3 regions of the Halomonas sp. Ps84H-12 genome follow, and region 1 is predicted to be linked to each of the others. Evidence: predicted binding sites of a transcription regulator. Region 1 holds the regulator's gene; each other region holds the start of a gene.
The links. Region 1 encodes PhoB, which activates phosphate uptake and scavenging genes when phosphate is short. Its sites were predicted from a motif close to TGTCATANNNNTGTCANA; they were not measured.

Region 1 (4,279 bases):
GCTGAGTCATTAGACTGAGCTTCGACCGGCTGCTCATCTGGAGAAATGTTGCCTGCCGGATCTGCAGGCTCTTGAGCAAATGTCAGTGGGCTTGCTACCAGACCAAACGCTACACCTAAAATACCAGCTTTCTTGAGTAGTTCCTTGGACATCATATTCCGCCTCCTCGATCGCTGTGAAATACCGCTATTTAAGGAAGAGTAACATCTTGTCTTACCAGTTCCTGCGGTAATCTTCCTTGACAAGTATGTAGCAGCCTATATGCCAAAAACTCTCAATATAAATAAAATCTATTTATATACAGACACTTATAAAAACAAACACTATGCCGATTAACCCTCAAGCACTGGCTTAAGTAGATGATTAGTTGGCTACATATGACACATGCGCGGTGTTTGACCATGCTTGCATGCCAATATGGCACACTTATACATAAGTTATGCAAGCCAAGACGGAGAGTGGTATGACACCGTGTTAGCTGTTAACGACACGGGAGGGTGGGAAAACACAGCGGAACAACGCCCCCTCACCGGGTAACGACTCCACTTGAAGCTGTGCATCATGGCGCAGTAGAACGTGCTTAACAATGGCAAGGCCAAGACCAGTACCGCCAGTGGCGGTACTGCGGCCCTTATCAACGCGGTAGAAGCGTTCGGTGAGACGCGGGATATGCACCGGATCGATCCCTTCACCGTCGTCGTCCACTTCGATGCAGGCACTGCCATTGGGCAGAGCCGCCCAGCGGAGCGTGATTTGACTTCCCTCCGGCGTATAGCGCACTGCGTTGAATGCCAAGTTGGAGATCGCACTGCGCAGCTCCTGCTCACTGCCGATTAGACGCGCTTCGCAATCGAGTGCAATCTGTACGCTATGCTGCTGGTTCGAGAGCGCCAGCGCATCCCGGCGAATGCTCTCAAGCATCGACCCAACCTCAAGCGGCTGATGATCTTCGCCGCCTCGGTCAATCTCCAGGCGTGACAAAAGCAGTAGATCATTCACCAGGTTCTGCATACGCTTGGTCTGCTCTTCCATCTGACCAATGCCTTTACTCAGGCGCGGTGGCAGCATCTCTTTAAGATCGCCGTAGGTTTCCAGATAGCCGGAAAGAACGGTGAGTGGGGTGCGCAGCTCATGGGAAACGTTAGCGACGAAGTCGCGGCGCATCTGCTCTAGGCGATGCAAGCGGGTAATATCCCGCGCCATAACCAAGCGCTCGTCGTCGCCATACAGGGTGATTTGGTACTGCAGAATACGCCGCTCATCAATGGGCGAGGTGAGCGTGAGCGGCTCGCCATACTCCCGGGCATTGAAGTAGCTGATGAAACGCGGGTCGCGCAGCAGGTTAGTAATGTGCTGACCGCGGTCATGGGCGGTTTGCAGGCCTAGCATGTCGGTGGCGGCACTGTTCCACCACTCTAAATCACCATGGCGATCCAGCATCACGACGCTATCACGCATCGCTTCCGAGGATTCTTGAATACGCGCGAGGGTTGCTCGCAGCCGGCTTTGGGTAATGCGTTGGCTTTTTTGGTAACGGTAAAGGCGATCGAATAGCTCGCCCCACATGCCAGTTGCCGCAGGAGGCTCATCGTGCGGGTTGAGCGTTAGCCACTTGAACAGCGCCCTAAGCTGGCGGAGTTGATACACCAAACAGAGCGTTAGACCCGCAGCTAACCCGAAACCGGGGTAACCTAGCAGCCATCCCAGGCACATCCCTAGGAAAGCCAGCCAGATAATTCGCCACAGTTCACGGCTCCACAAACGCACGATTACACCCGAGCAGAGAAACGATACCCAGTGCCACGCACTGTTTGAATCAGATTCTGATGCGCTTCACCTAGCGCTTTGCGCAACCGGCGAATATGCACATCCACCGTGCGCTCTTCTACATACACATTGCCGCCCCACACCTGATCAAGTAGCTGGCTACGGGTATAGGCGCGCTCTTGGTGAGTCATAAAGAATTGCAGTAAGCGGTACTCGGTAGGGCCCATCTCCAGCGCTTTGCCATGGGCGCTGACGCGATGGCTCACTGGGTCCAGTAGCAATCCATTGATTTCGATGGGGTCTTCCACACCGCGCGGGGTCGCCCGGCGTAGCACGGCTTTAAGACGAGCCACCAACTCGCGGGGGGAAAACGGCTTGGTGATGTAGTCATCCGCCCCCGCCTCCAGGCCCTGAATTTTATTATCCTCTTCGCCTTTGGCGGTCAGCATAATAATTGGCAGCTCAGCGGTGGCCTCTTCGCGCTTGAGACGACGGGCCAGCTCGATGCCGCTGGTGCCCGGCATCATCCAGTCCAGCAGCAGCAGGTCGGGCTGGTGGTCAACGACCATCGCATGGGCATCCTGGGCGTTGTCCGCTTCAAGCACGCGATAGTCAGCCATTTCCAGCGCCACAGCGATCATCTCGCGAATGGGTGCCTCGTCATCGACAATCAGTACGGTCTTGGCGGTCATCCAGGGCCTCACGGTGTTCTATGAAAACTCGTTTATACAAAACAGTTCAATGACATGTCTGTGACGATGACACCATGACTTAATGACAATTCTATGACACCCAGCATAATTAGCCAGCTGCAGGCCACCAGCTCAGAACAATTCCGGCAAACACCAAGAGCCCTGACCAGTGGTTATTCAGAAACGCCTGGAAGCAGCGGTCGCGGTCACAGTGAAAAATTAACCGCTGCTGATGAGCAAACGTCGCTGCCATGCCTACCAAGCCCAGCCAGAAAAAACCGCCTAACTCAACCCGCAACCCCACCCAGGTAAGCAACGCCAGCGTAGCAAGCTGCAGCAGGCCAATGATGAAACGGTCGGCGCTGCCAAACAGCACCGCGGTGGATTTAATGCCGATTTTCAGATCATCGTCACGATCCACCATGGCGTATTGGGTATCGTAAGCCACCGTCCACAGCAGGTTAGCGCTAAATAGCAGCCAGCCTTCCAGCGGCACATGCCCCAGTACCGCGCCAAACGCCATCGGGATCGCCCAGGAGAAAGCCGCCCCGAGCACCACCTGAGGAAAGTGTGTGTAGCGTTTCATAAACGGATAAATAAATGCCAGCAGCACACCCCCAAGCGAGAGCAGCACGGTAAACCAGTTGGTCAGCAGCACTAAAATAAAGGCGGCAGCCACCAGCGCCACAAATAGCAGCTGCGCTTCGGTTTCGCTGATCCGACCGGTGGCCAGTGGCCGCTGCTTGGTACGCTTTACATGGCCATCGAAGTGGCGGTCGGCGTAGTCGTTCACCACGCAGCCTGCGGCGCGCATCACATATACCCCGGCAATAAAAATCAGCAGTACATCGCGGCCTGGCACGCCCTCTGACGCGACCCACAGCGCCCACAGCGTTGGCCACATCAGCAGCCAAGTGCCAATGGGCCGGTCCAAGCGCATTAACTGTAAGAAATCTGCCAAACGGGCCCACCCGGTCGGGCGCAACAGAGAACGGTCCATGCTCATGCTTACCTCGTCAAAAAAGCTGCTGCGTTAGCCTAGCGCGACGGAAGGCCCAGCGCATCCGCCATGGTAGATAAAAAATACTCCTGAACCAGTAACGAAAGCCCACCATGTTCAAAGACAGAGCGCCGCCCCCATAAGCTATTGGCCGATAGCCCCGGCTGCTGGTGGGTAAAACGTGGCGGCGTCGCCGTGGCTTCCAGCGGCCCACGAACCAAGTCGGGCTGCTGAAATAGCCAACTGCCTAACGAGCGTTCGCCCAACTTCCCTAACCCTTTTCCCTGTAGCTGGTGAAGCGGGGCCACCGAACGCGCTACCACCCACGGCGTTTCATCAACACACAGCGCCACCTCGCGCAGCCACGCGTAGCGGCGTGGCGCGATGCTTAGGGCCAAGGCTTCATCGCGCTGGGGCAGGCCAATGGTTTGGCGCAGCAAGCGCACCCGAAACGTTCCCGGCTCGCCTGCTGCCATGAGGCGCGCGGTTAAGGAATCCGTGGACGCTACCCACTGCCACCAAGGCGCACTCATGGCTGGCTGAGCGGCTGCCACGGGCAGCCACTGAGGGAAGAGCGAAAACGCAGGTGTGGATAACACAGGGGCGGTCACCTAAGCCTCCAAGGCGGTCAATTCAGAGCGGGCTAGTGTAACATGGTGGCTTTACAGGCTTTTGTTCCTCTGACGTTTGGTGACGGTATGCCCGACTCACACACGACATCTTCCAGAACACCTCACCACCACGCCGCGCTGGTGATTGTGGGCACCGGCATGGCAGGCGTTGGCCTCGCTCGCGCGCTGCGACGCCAAGGGGATACGCG
Region 2 (4,279 bases), on a different contig from region 1:
CACGGTAGAAGCCCCCAGGCCTGCCACCGCGAAGCCCACAATCGCGCCCACAACGGAGTGCGTGGTGGAAACGGGCCAGCCTTTCATGGAGGCCACTAGCAGCCAGGTTCCCGCTGCCAGCAGCGCCGCTAACATGCCGTACACCAGCAGCTGTGGGTCTTCCTGCAGCAACTCCGGGTCGATGATGCCTTTACGAATGGTGTTGGTAACTTCGCCACCGGCCAGCCATGCGCCTAAAAACTCAAAGACAACGGCAATAAGGATCGCCTGTTTGATGGTAATCGCTTTCGACCCCACCGAGGTTCCCATGGCGTTAGCGACGTCGTTTGCGCCGACGCCCCACGCCATAAAGAAGCCAAATACACAGGCCAGAATGATAAAAATGTCACCGTGCTGGGCAATAATCTGCATGAGTATCCCTTAGCGTGCGGTCAAAATCTGCAGGCGGCTACCTACGCGTTCAGCGCGATCAGAGACTTCGCCCACCCATTCAATGATCTTGTAGAGGAAGATCACATCCACCGGCGGTAGCTGGCTCTCAAGCTCAAACAGCTGACGACGAATCGCCACCTGCTGGCTATCGGCCTGGTGCTCAAGGGTGTGCAGTTCGCGGATCATGTTTTGCATGACATCGGAAACATTGCGACCAAAACCGGATTCCAGCAGGTCTTTCAATTCTTCAAGCGCTTGGCGAGCTTGGGCCACACAGGCCACACTGGTGCGCATGTAGTCGCGCATCGGTTCGGCCAGCTCATTGGGTACGCGCATTTTACGGCCCAGCATAATGCCGGTAATGTCGCGCACTTTATTGGCAATCTTGTCCTGAACACTGATCAAATCGAGCAGGTCAGAACGCGATACCGGCAGGAACATGGTGTTAGGCAGGTTCAGCCGCAGTTCTGTTTTCAGGGTGTCGGCGTCGTGCTCTAAGCGCGTGACGTTCTCGCGCAGCTCAGCCGCCGTGTCCCAATCACCGACAAGTGTTGCCTCGAAGAACGGCAGCAGTTGGTCGGCACATTCATTGGCCTTGACGATGTGGGCCAGCAACGGCTGGAATGGCGAGCGGCCAAACATCGCGGAAAAAGGGTTGGAGGTTACCATATAGCCTTTAGCCTGTTTTCGGGGAGCCTGGAAATGGCGGGCGCCAGTATAAAGAGTGCGTCCGCCGCCGTCATGAAAAGTTCATAATGTCATCAAAAATTAACCAAAATGTCATAATAGTGAGGTGGCGATTGTCATGAAAAACTCAACCAGTATGCCAGCACCGACCGAGGTAGAGCTAAAACTGGCACTGCCACCCACCCAGATCGACGCGCTGTTACACCATCCGGTGCTCGCCAGCACTCCCCCCGTTCAGCAGCAGCTGGCCAACACCTACTTCGATACCCCGGCGGGAGATTTAGCCGCCGCACGAATAGCGGTGCGCCTGCGCCAGCTGGATAGCCAAGTATTGCAGACGGTAAAAACCGCCGGCCAAGGGGGTGGCGGGCTCTCCAGCCGACAGGAGTGGGAGTGGCAAGTTCCTGACCCCAGCTTAGATCAATCCGCCCTGGCCGCCCTGCCGCCCTTTCAAAACGCGTTAGCAGACAAAATTGCGGCACTGCGCTCGACGCTAAGCACAGACTTCACCCGCCGCAGTTGGCAGCTTGCCTGGCAAGGCAGCAAGATTGAGCTGGTGCTGGATGAGGGCGAGATCGTTTGTGGCAAGGCTCGCGCGCCGATTTGCGAAGTGGAGCTAGAGTTAAAAGCAGGCGACCCTGAGGCGCTATGGTCGCTGGCGGCCGAGCTGGCCAGCCAAGTACCACTGCGTCCCTCCGACAGCAGTAAGGCATCGCGGGGCAATGCGCTGGGCCGCCAGCAGTGGCCGCTGCCTGATGCCCAGCACCCGGCCGAGTGGCTACACCGCGCGACAGTCGCACTCGACGCCTATCACGATAGCGGTGACGCGACGCACTTAATCGCCGCGCAGCAGGCATTGGCAACGCTTGCCCAGCACCCGCAGCTGGATAGCGCCGCACGGGCAGATGCTGAGATGCTGCCTAAGGCATTAGATAGCGCAGGCATGCCCACCACCGCCTACGGCGCGGCTGCGTTAAATTTGGCTCGTCGCTTCGCTTATGAAACCGCGCTACGCTAAACACGTTTCAACCACTCATTAAGCCCACCTCAGGATGACGCGATGAGCTTTCCCCTTACTCCCGGCGCCGAAGGACTCCGCGCCCGGCTGTTCCATATTATTTTTGAATCCGATACGCCGGGGGCGAAGGCGTTTGATATTGCGCTAATCGTCGCCATTCTGCTCAGCGTTGCGGTGATTTTGCTCGATAGCGTTGAGATCTATGCCGAGCGTTATGGGCATATTTTCTTCTACATCGAATGGGCCTTTACACTGCTGTTTAGCCTGGAACTGCTGGTACGGCTTTACTGCCTTGAACGCCCCACGGTGTATTTAAAAAGCTTTTACGGCGTGGTGGATGTGATTGCAATTATCCCCACTTGGCTAGTGCTACTAGTGCCTGGCGCGCATGCGCTGGTGATGGTGCGGATTTTGCGGGTGTTGCGCATCTTCCGCATTTTGCGACTGATGGAGTTTGTGGGGGAAGGCAGGCTACTGCTGGATGCGCTTAAACGTAGCCTGCGCCAGATTTTGCTATTTTTCAGTAGCATTCTCATGGTGGTCACACTGTTTGCCGCGCTGATGTACACCATTGAGTCCCCTGAGTCGGGCTTTACCAGCATCCCCATGTCGATATATTGGGCCATCGTGAGCATTACCACCGTCGGGTATGGGGATATTGTGCCCGCCACTTCGCTGGGCAAAGCCATCACAGTGATTCTGATGCTGATTGGCTACTCGATTATTGCCGTGCCCACCGGGGTGTTTTCTGCCCAAGTGATCCGCTCGATTCGTGAAGACCGCTACTCAGAAGAAGCCTGCCCTGGCTGCGGCCACGACCGCCACGAAAAGCGTGCCCGCTACTGCCTGCGCTGCGGCACTTGGCTGGATGAGAACAGCGAGGACCCGCGCAAAAAAGCGCACAAAGAGAGCAGCGACGATGAGACGCCAAGCGAGGATAAATAGCACCTCGCCGATACGAAAACGGAGACGCTAAGCGCCCCCGTTTTAATAGTGCTCAGTGACCGCTACTCTTGAAACGGCGTTATATCGCCACGCCCTTCCCGCACGACTTTGGGCGGCAGTTCACGAAGATCAATCACGCTCGTTGGGTCAAGGTGGCAGGCACCGCCATCAATAATCAAATCCAGATGGGCACCAAAGCGCTCGCGAATCTCCTCGGGGTCGCTCATCGGCAGCGCCTCGCCAACCGGAATCAGCGTCACGCTCATTAGCGGCTCACCCAGCGCCTCTAGCAGCGCGTGGGTGATGCGGTGATCGGGCACCCGCACACCAATTGAGCGGCGCTTAGGGTGCAGCAGCAAGCGCGGCACTTCGGTAGTGGCATCCAGAATGTAGGTGTAGGGGCCGGGCGTGTGAGCCTTCAGCAGCCTGAACACGGCATTATCCACTTTAGCGTAAGTGCCTATTTCGGAAAGATCCGAGCACACTAGAGTAAAGTTATGCTTGTCATCCAGCGAGCGCAGCCATTTGATCTTCTCGATGGCCTTTTTTTCGCCTAAATGGCAGCCCAGCGCGTAGCCTGAGTCCGTTGGGTAAGCGACTACTCCACCCTTACGAATAATCTCGGTGGCTTGGTCAATCAGCCGCTTTTGTGGGTTTTCCGGATGAATCTGAAAATATTGGCTCATCGCTTACTCCTGCCTGTAGGCATCTGGTTAGCTAAGGTTTTTAGCGATATCACTTTTAGCTTAACTTATTCAGCGGCTTAGCACCCAGCATACCGCTCGGGGCATCGCGCAGGTGGGCTAAACGGGGGTGCTGCCAAATAGGCGGCGCGGCGGTACGGGGCACCGGACTCATGCTGCCAGGCGCTGCATGGCTGCCAGGAAAGTGGAAATCACTGCCCAACGAGGCGTACAGCTCCCGCTCTACCAACTGGCGCGCCAAATCACGGGTGGCGTCTGGGTTTTGCTGGCCGCTAACAAGCTCTACGCCTTGGCCACCGGCTTCCATAAAGGTATCCATCAACAGGCCGCGCTTGCGCCGGGTAAGCCCGTAGCGCAGCGGATGGGCCAGCACGGCCACTCCGCCAGACGCCACTACCCAACCCACTGCTTCGCTAATTTCCGGCCAATGGGCTTTAACATCGCCTTTTTTACCACTGCCCAGGTAGCGCTTAAAGGCTCCGGCCCAATCGGC
Region 3 (4,279 bases), on a different contig from region 1:
TATCCACCTCCTCCTTGCTTAAGCCCAGCTTCTCACGCAGCAGCCGTGTGGTTTTCTGGCATTGGCAGTGGTAGGGGTCGCCTTCCATTAAATAACGCTCAGGCACCCCGTGATAGCTGGCAACTAACTTGGTCGGGCGGCTCTCAAACCCGTCATAAGCTTCCTGTACCGAATTCGCCAGCGCCTGGATATAGGCAGGATGCTCAAAATAAGCGGGCACGGTGCGAATATAGGGCTGCCACTTCATCTTCATCAGCGTGCGAAACGCCTGATCATTCGCCGTCGCGGTGGTGGGCGAGCCGTATTGCGGGTAAAGCGGGAAGAACACAATGCGCTCGCAGCCCTTCTCTTTCATACGCTTTAGCACGCTATCGGTGGAGGGGTTGCCGTAGCGCATGCAGAAATCAACTTCTACATCATCGCCATACAACGCCTTTAAGCGCTCGGTCATTTTTTCCGTTTGGGCACGCGTGATGGTTAGCAGCGGGCTTTCATTCTTCTCATTATTCCAAATACTTTTATACGCATGGCCAGATGAAAAAGGCCGCTTGGTGAGAATGATCAGCTGCAGCAGCGGCTGCCATTTCCAACCGGCGTAATCCACAACCCGTTTATCGGATAAGAACTCGCTGAGATAGCGGCGCATGGACCAGTAGTCGGTGGCATCGGGTGTTCCCAGGTTGGCCAGAACTACGCCCACCTTGGCGCGGGGAACCGCAGGGTGACTGCTGGGCGCATGAGTTAAACGCCCCTCACCGGGTTGATCCTTTACAACGCTATCGGCCATCTCGCTCACTCCTTAGGTGCAGTACATAATGGGCAAAATCTTAACACTTTTCGGCAAAGTCGCGGCATAAAGTTATACTATCAACACTATTTGTATAATCTCAGGCCAACTCATGTCTAAGCCGTTACTGCTCGTATTGGGTGACCAGCTCACGCTGACGCTTCCAACGCTTTGCGACGCGCCTTCCAATGCGGTGGTTGCGCTATGCGAAGTGGCTGAAGAAGCACGCTACGTGCCACATCACCTGCATAAAACCGGTAGGATAATCAGGGGAGATGGTTTATCGGCATGGACGCCAGCCGGGCCCTGTATGCGGTGTTGGGCTACCGGCGGCTGGTAAGACTTTCTTGCTTACCGGGCCTGCGAAGCATGATGGATGCAGGCTACCGTTTTTTTGCCCGACGCCGTATCCGGCTGGGGCCGTGGTGGGAAAAGCGTTAGGTTAAACCGTTACGTTAACCAGTGATTAAAAAACTAGCGGCATACGCGAGGTCAGCGGCGAGCTGTAATGGGCGTCGTGACCAATCACTTCATCCTGCGGCACATGTTGCACCAGGTAAGCGCGATGGATGCCTGCACGTTTTAGCTCCAGATAAACGTCATCTAATGAACGGAACAGCATCGGCTTATTACGTTGCATCAGTATATGGCGTTCGCCTTCTACATCTTCTAGCTCTACTTGGTAGAAGCGGCTTCCCGAATGGGTAATCACCCGAATCTCAAAGTTGTCGTGGCTTGCGACGAACTGTTTTAGCTCTTTCAGTTCCATGGTTCCCTCCTGTTATTGGTCATCGTCATGGAGCACAGCATGACGCGGCCCCATGACAATAATATTACCTTGGCACTAACTGCCTAAGAGGGCAATAACAGAAAAGAGTTCCTGACCAGCTCGTCAACTTATGGTCGATTTACTGATACTCGGACGGATCAATCGCCTTACCCAGCGAGTTACGGTCAATCCAATTACCGCCTTTGGTCTCTTTGTACCGAAACACTACTTTGTCGTCGACCGCGACGGGAAGTTCAGCATCTTCCGTTTGGTAGCTGTACTTCTCTCCCTCCACTACCAGAAAGTAGCGATAAAGGTCGGGCATGCCCAGCCACTCTTTAAAAGGCCCCTCGCGCTCTAGCGACTGGAGTTCACCACGGCCTTCCAACTTAGGAAGACGCTTGCGGTTACCGCGCCTAAAACCACCTGCCATTTGCTACTCCTGTCTATCTATCTGCTCAAGGCTATCTGCTCATGAGGGTGCGCATTATACGTTCTCCCCCATGTCGCTCAAGTTAATCGCCAAACGCTTCGCCGTAGCTATCGGGAGCCAGGTCCTCAAAGCGCGTGTATTTACCAATAAAGGCCATGTGCACCGTACCAATCGGCCCGTTACGCTGCTTACCGATGATCAGCTCCGCAATCCCCTGGTTGTCAGGGTTATCCGGGTTATACACCTCATCCCGGTAAACGAAGGCAATGACGTCAGCATCCTGCTCGATCGCTCCCGAGTTATGGCTCACGATACCGTCGGCTAACCAGCACGCATCCCCCGGTACGGTTAAGTCAAACACCTCTTCTTCCCCACAGGAACGTATCTCGACGACCTGATCCCAAAATAGCTCGCTGGAGGCTATTTGCGATAAAGCAGCATCACCGAGCACGTCAGCGTAACTGCTGAGCGTGGCACGTGAAGGTGCGAAGCTAAAGTGCGATGCGCCTCCATAGGCCGTACCCCGCATCGCCGCCATTTGCCGCTGGCTTATCCCTTTCGCCGCCATGGCTTGTTTAACGTGATCAAATACCTCCTGCGGCAAAGTATCGATATTGGTGTTGGCCGTCATCGTTGACGCTTTAATTCGCTCCAGCGCTGGCTGCTGATGACCAAATGCACCAATCAGCCGGGCGAAGCGCTGCTGTTGCTCGCTTCCCGATACATCTGCGGTATACCATCCGCCACCTTCACCCGATAGAACGTGACGAATTCTGGTCACAATACCGAAGCGCAGCAGCAGGGCGCTAACATCATCAATAAGGCGACGGCTAACCGTTGCGAAGTAGAGCCGGGTTCGGCCATTTTTATCCGTCGTAATGCTGCCGTCGGTTGCCCACAGATGACGCATAAATAGCGCCAGCTGCTGATTGGAGAGCTTGAAAACATCGCTAGGAATATATTTTTCAGCAGAGCGCTGCCCAAAAATCCCCAATGATTTCAACCAACGCCCTACCCCTTGTGCATGCCAGCGATTGCCATTACCAGCAATGACGAGCTGATGCCAGTTACCACGCCCGGCCTGGCGGGTAACGGTTGAACCAAATTGCTCAGCGGCGCACTGGACAGCCTCACTATTCGCCTCGCTGGCCGTGGTGTAACGTAGCGGTTGGCCTTTGACATAGCTGCCGTCGCCCAACAAATGGGCTAGCAGGATAAGCGCGTGCTCCTCCCATACCACCGGGTTCTCTGGCTCGGGGAGTTGCCTTGCTAACGCAATACGGTCACCCACCTTCAGCTCGGCCACGGTTTTCCAATCCCACAGTGCTTTTAAGCGATGCTTAGCAGTGGCACGAATACGCCGCCCACTAGCGAGGGAGACTTCAAATATAGGTTTGACACCCACTGACCACACTAGATCCGTGGCGGAGCGATGGAGCCTACCGTTCTCCCCTAACGAGACAACGCTAGGCGTTTTCCCTACCAGCTCGCGAATGGGCTGTCGCTCTCCATTAGCCAGCATGACCAACGTGTCTCCCGTGACACATTCGCGCAAATCCGACATCACGGGGCGCTTGTTGGGGCGCTGCTCTAGCGAGCGGTTCAGCTGCGAAAGCGCCACGACCGGGCAGTTGAACTCCTTTGCCAACCCTTTGAGTGAGCGGGAGATTTCAGAGATCTCACCGGTGCGGTTTTCAGAAAAGCCTGGGATCTGCATCAGCTGAAGGTAATCGATCATGATCAGCGCCATATTGCCGTGCTCGCGTACCACGCGGCGCAAGCGTGAGCGCATCTCATTGGGTGAGAGCGCGGCGGTATCATCGATGAACAGCTGCTTGTCTTTAAGTAGATTCACCGCTGAGGTAAGGCGGGGCCAATCCTCATCTTCTAACTGCCCCGAGCGAACCCGCGTTTGGTCAATGCGCCCTAGCGAAGAGAGCATACGCAGCATTAACGATTCGGCGGGCATCTCCATGGAGAACACCATGACCGGCTTGTCGCTAGAGATGACCGCGTGCTCTACTAGGTTCATAGCAAAGGTGGTGTTATGGACACAGATATCCTCGGCGACGAAATTATGTGTGTCATCCACCGTCAAGTCGTAGACCTGCTGCCTCCCGAGCGGCTCAATGGCGACAATCTCATCCCAATACACATCGGACGTGGCTAAATTTTCAAGATACACATCCCCTTCCAGCAGGCGAGCAAATTCGGCGGCTCGGCGACGCGATAGGCACCGCTCGCTACCTGCTGACAGATGCGGATTATAACCCACTGGCAAAGACTCGCC

Region 2: a site for PhoB is predicted at 1,189-1,206, ahead of NH344_RS13855 (CYTH domain-containing protein). Genes of this name have one in related genera too.
Region 3: a site for PhoB is predicted at 1,608-1,625, ahead of NH344_RS07160 (DUF6482 family protein). Genes of this name have one in related genera too.

What each region holds. Positions count from the first base shown of each region.
Region 1 covers NZ_JAMXSJ010000009.1:88,457-92,735, reverse strand. The annotation lists gene NH344_RS06820 (hypothetical protein) at 1-155, opposite strand, end outside; gene phoR (phosphate regulon sensor histidine kinase PhoR) at 475-1,767, opposite strand; gene phoB (phosphate regulon transcriptional regulator PhoB) at 1,770-2,459, opposite strand; gene ubiA (4-hydroxybenzoate octaprenyltransferase) at 2,569-3,459, opposite strand; gene NH344_RS06800 (chorismate lyase) at 3,498-4,070, opposite strand; gene NH344_RS06795 (FAD-dependent oxidoreductase) at 4,158-4,279, shown strand, end outside.
Region 2 covers NZ_JAMXSJ010000029.1:30,789-35,067, reverse strand. The annotation lists gene NH344_RS13865 (inorganic phosphate transporter) at 1-411, opposite strand, end outside; gene NH344_RS13860 (TIGR00153 family protein) at 421-1,101, opposite strand; gene NH344_RS13855 (CYTH domain-containing protein) at 1,238-2,137, shown strand; gene NH344_RS13850 (ion transporter) at 2,180-3,082, shown strand; gene NH344_RS13845 (L-threonylcarbamoyladenylate synthase) at 3,145-3,768, opposite strand; gene NH344_RS13840 (PHP domain-containing protein) at 3,824-4,279, opposite strand, start outside.
Region 3 covers NZ_JAMXSJ010000010.1:27,242-31,520, forward strand. The annotation lists gene hemH (ferrochelatase) at 1-787, opposite strand, end outside; partial or broken gene NH344_RS07150 (cryptochrome/photolyase family protein) at 900-1,046, shown strand; partial or broken gene NH344_RS07155 (DCC1-like thiol-disulfide oxidoreductase family protein) at 1,049-1,228, shown strand; gene NH344_RS07160 (DUF6482 family protein) at 1,254-1,556, opposite strand; gene NH344_RS07165 (hypothetical protein) at 1,696-1,989, opposite strand; gene dnaB (replicative DNA helicase) at 2,072-4,279, opposite strand, start outside.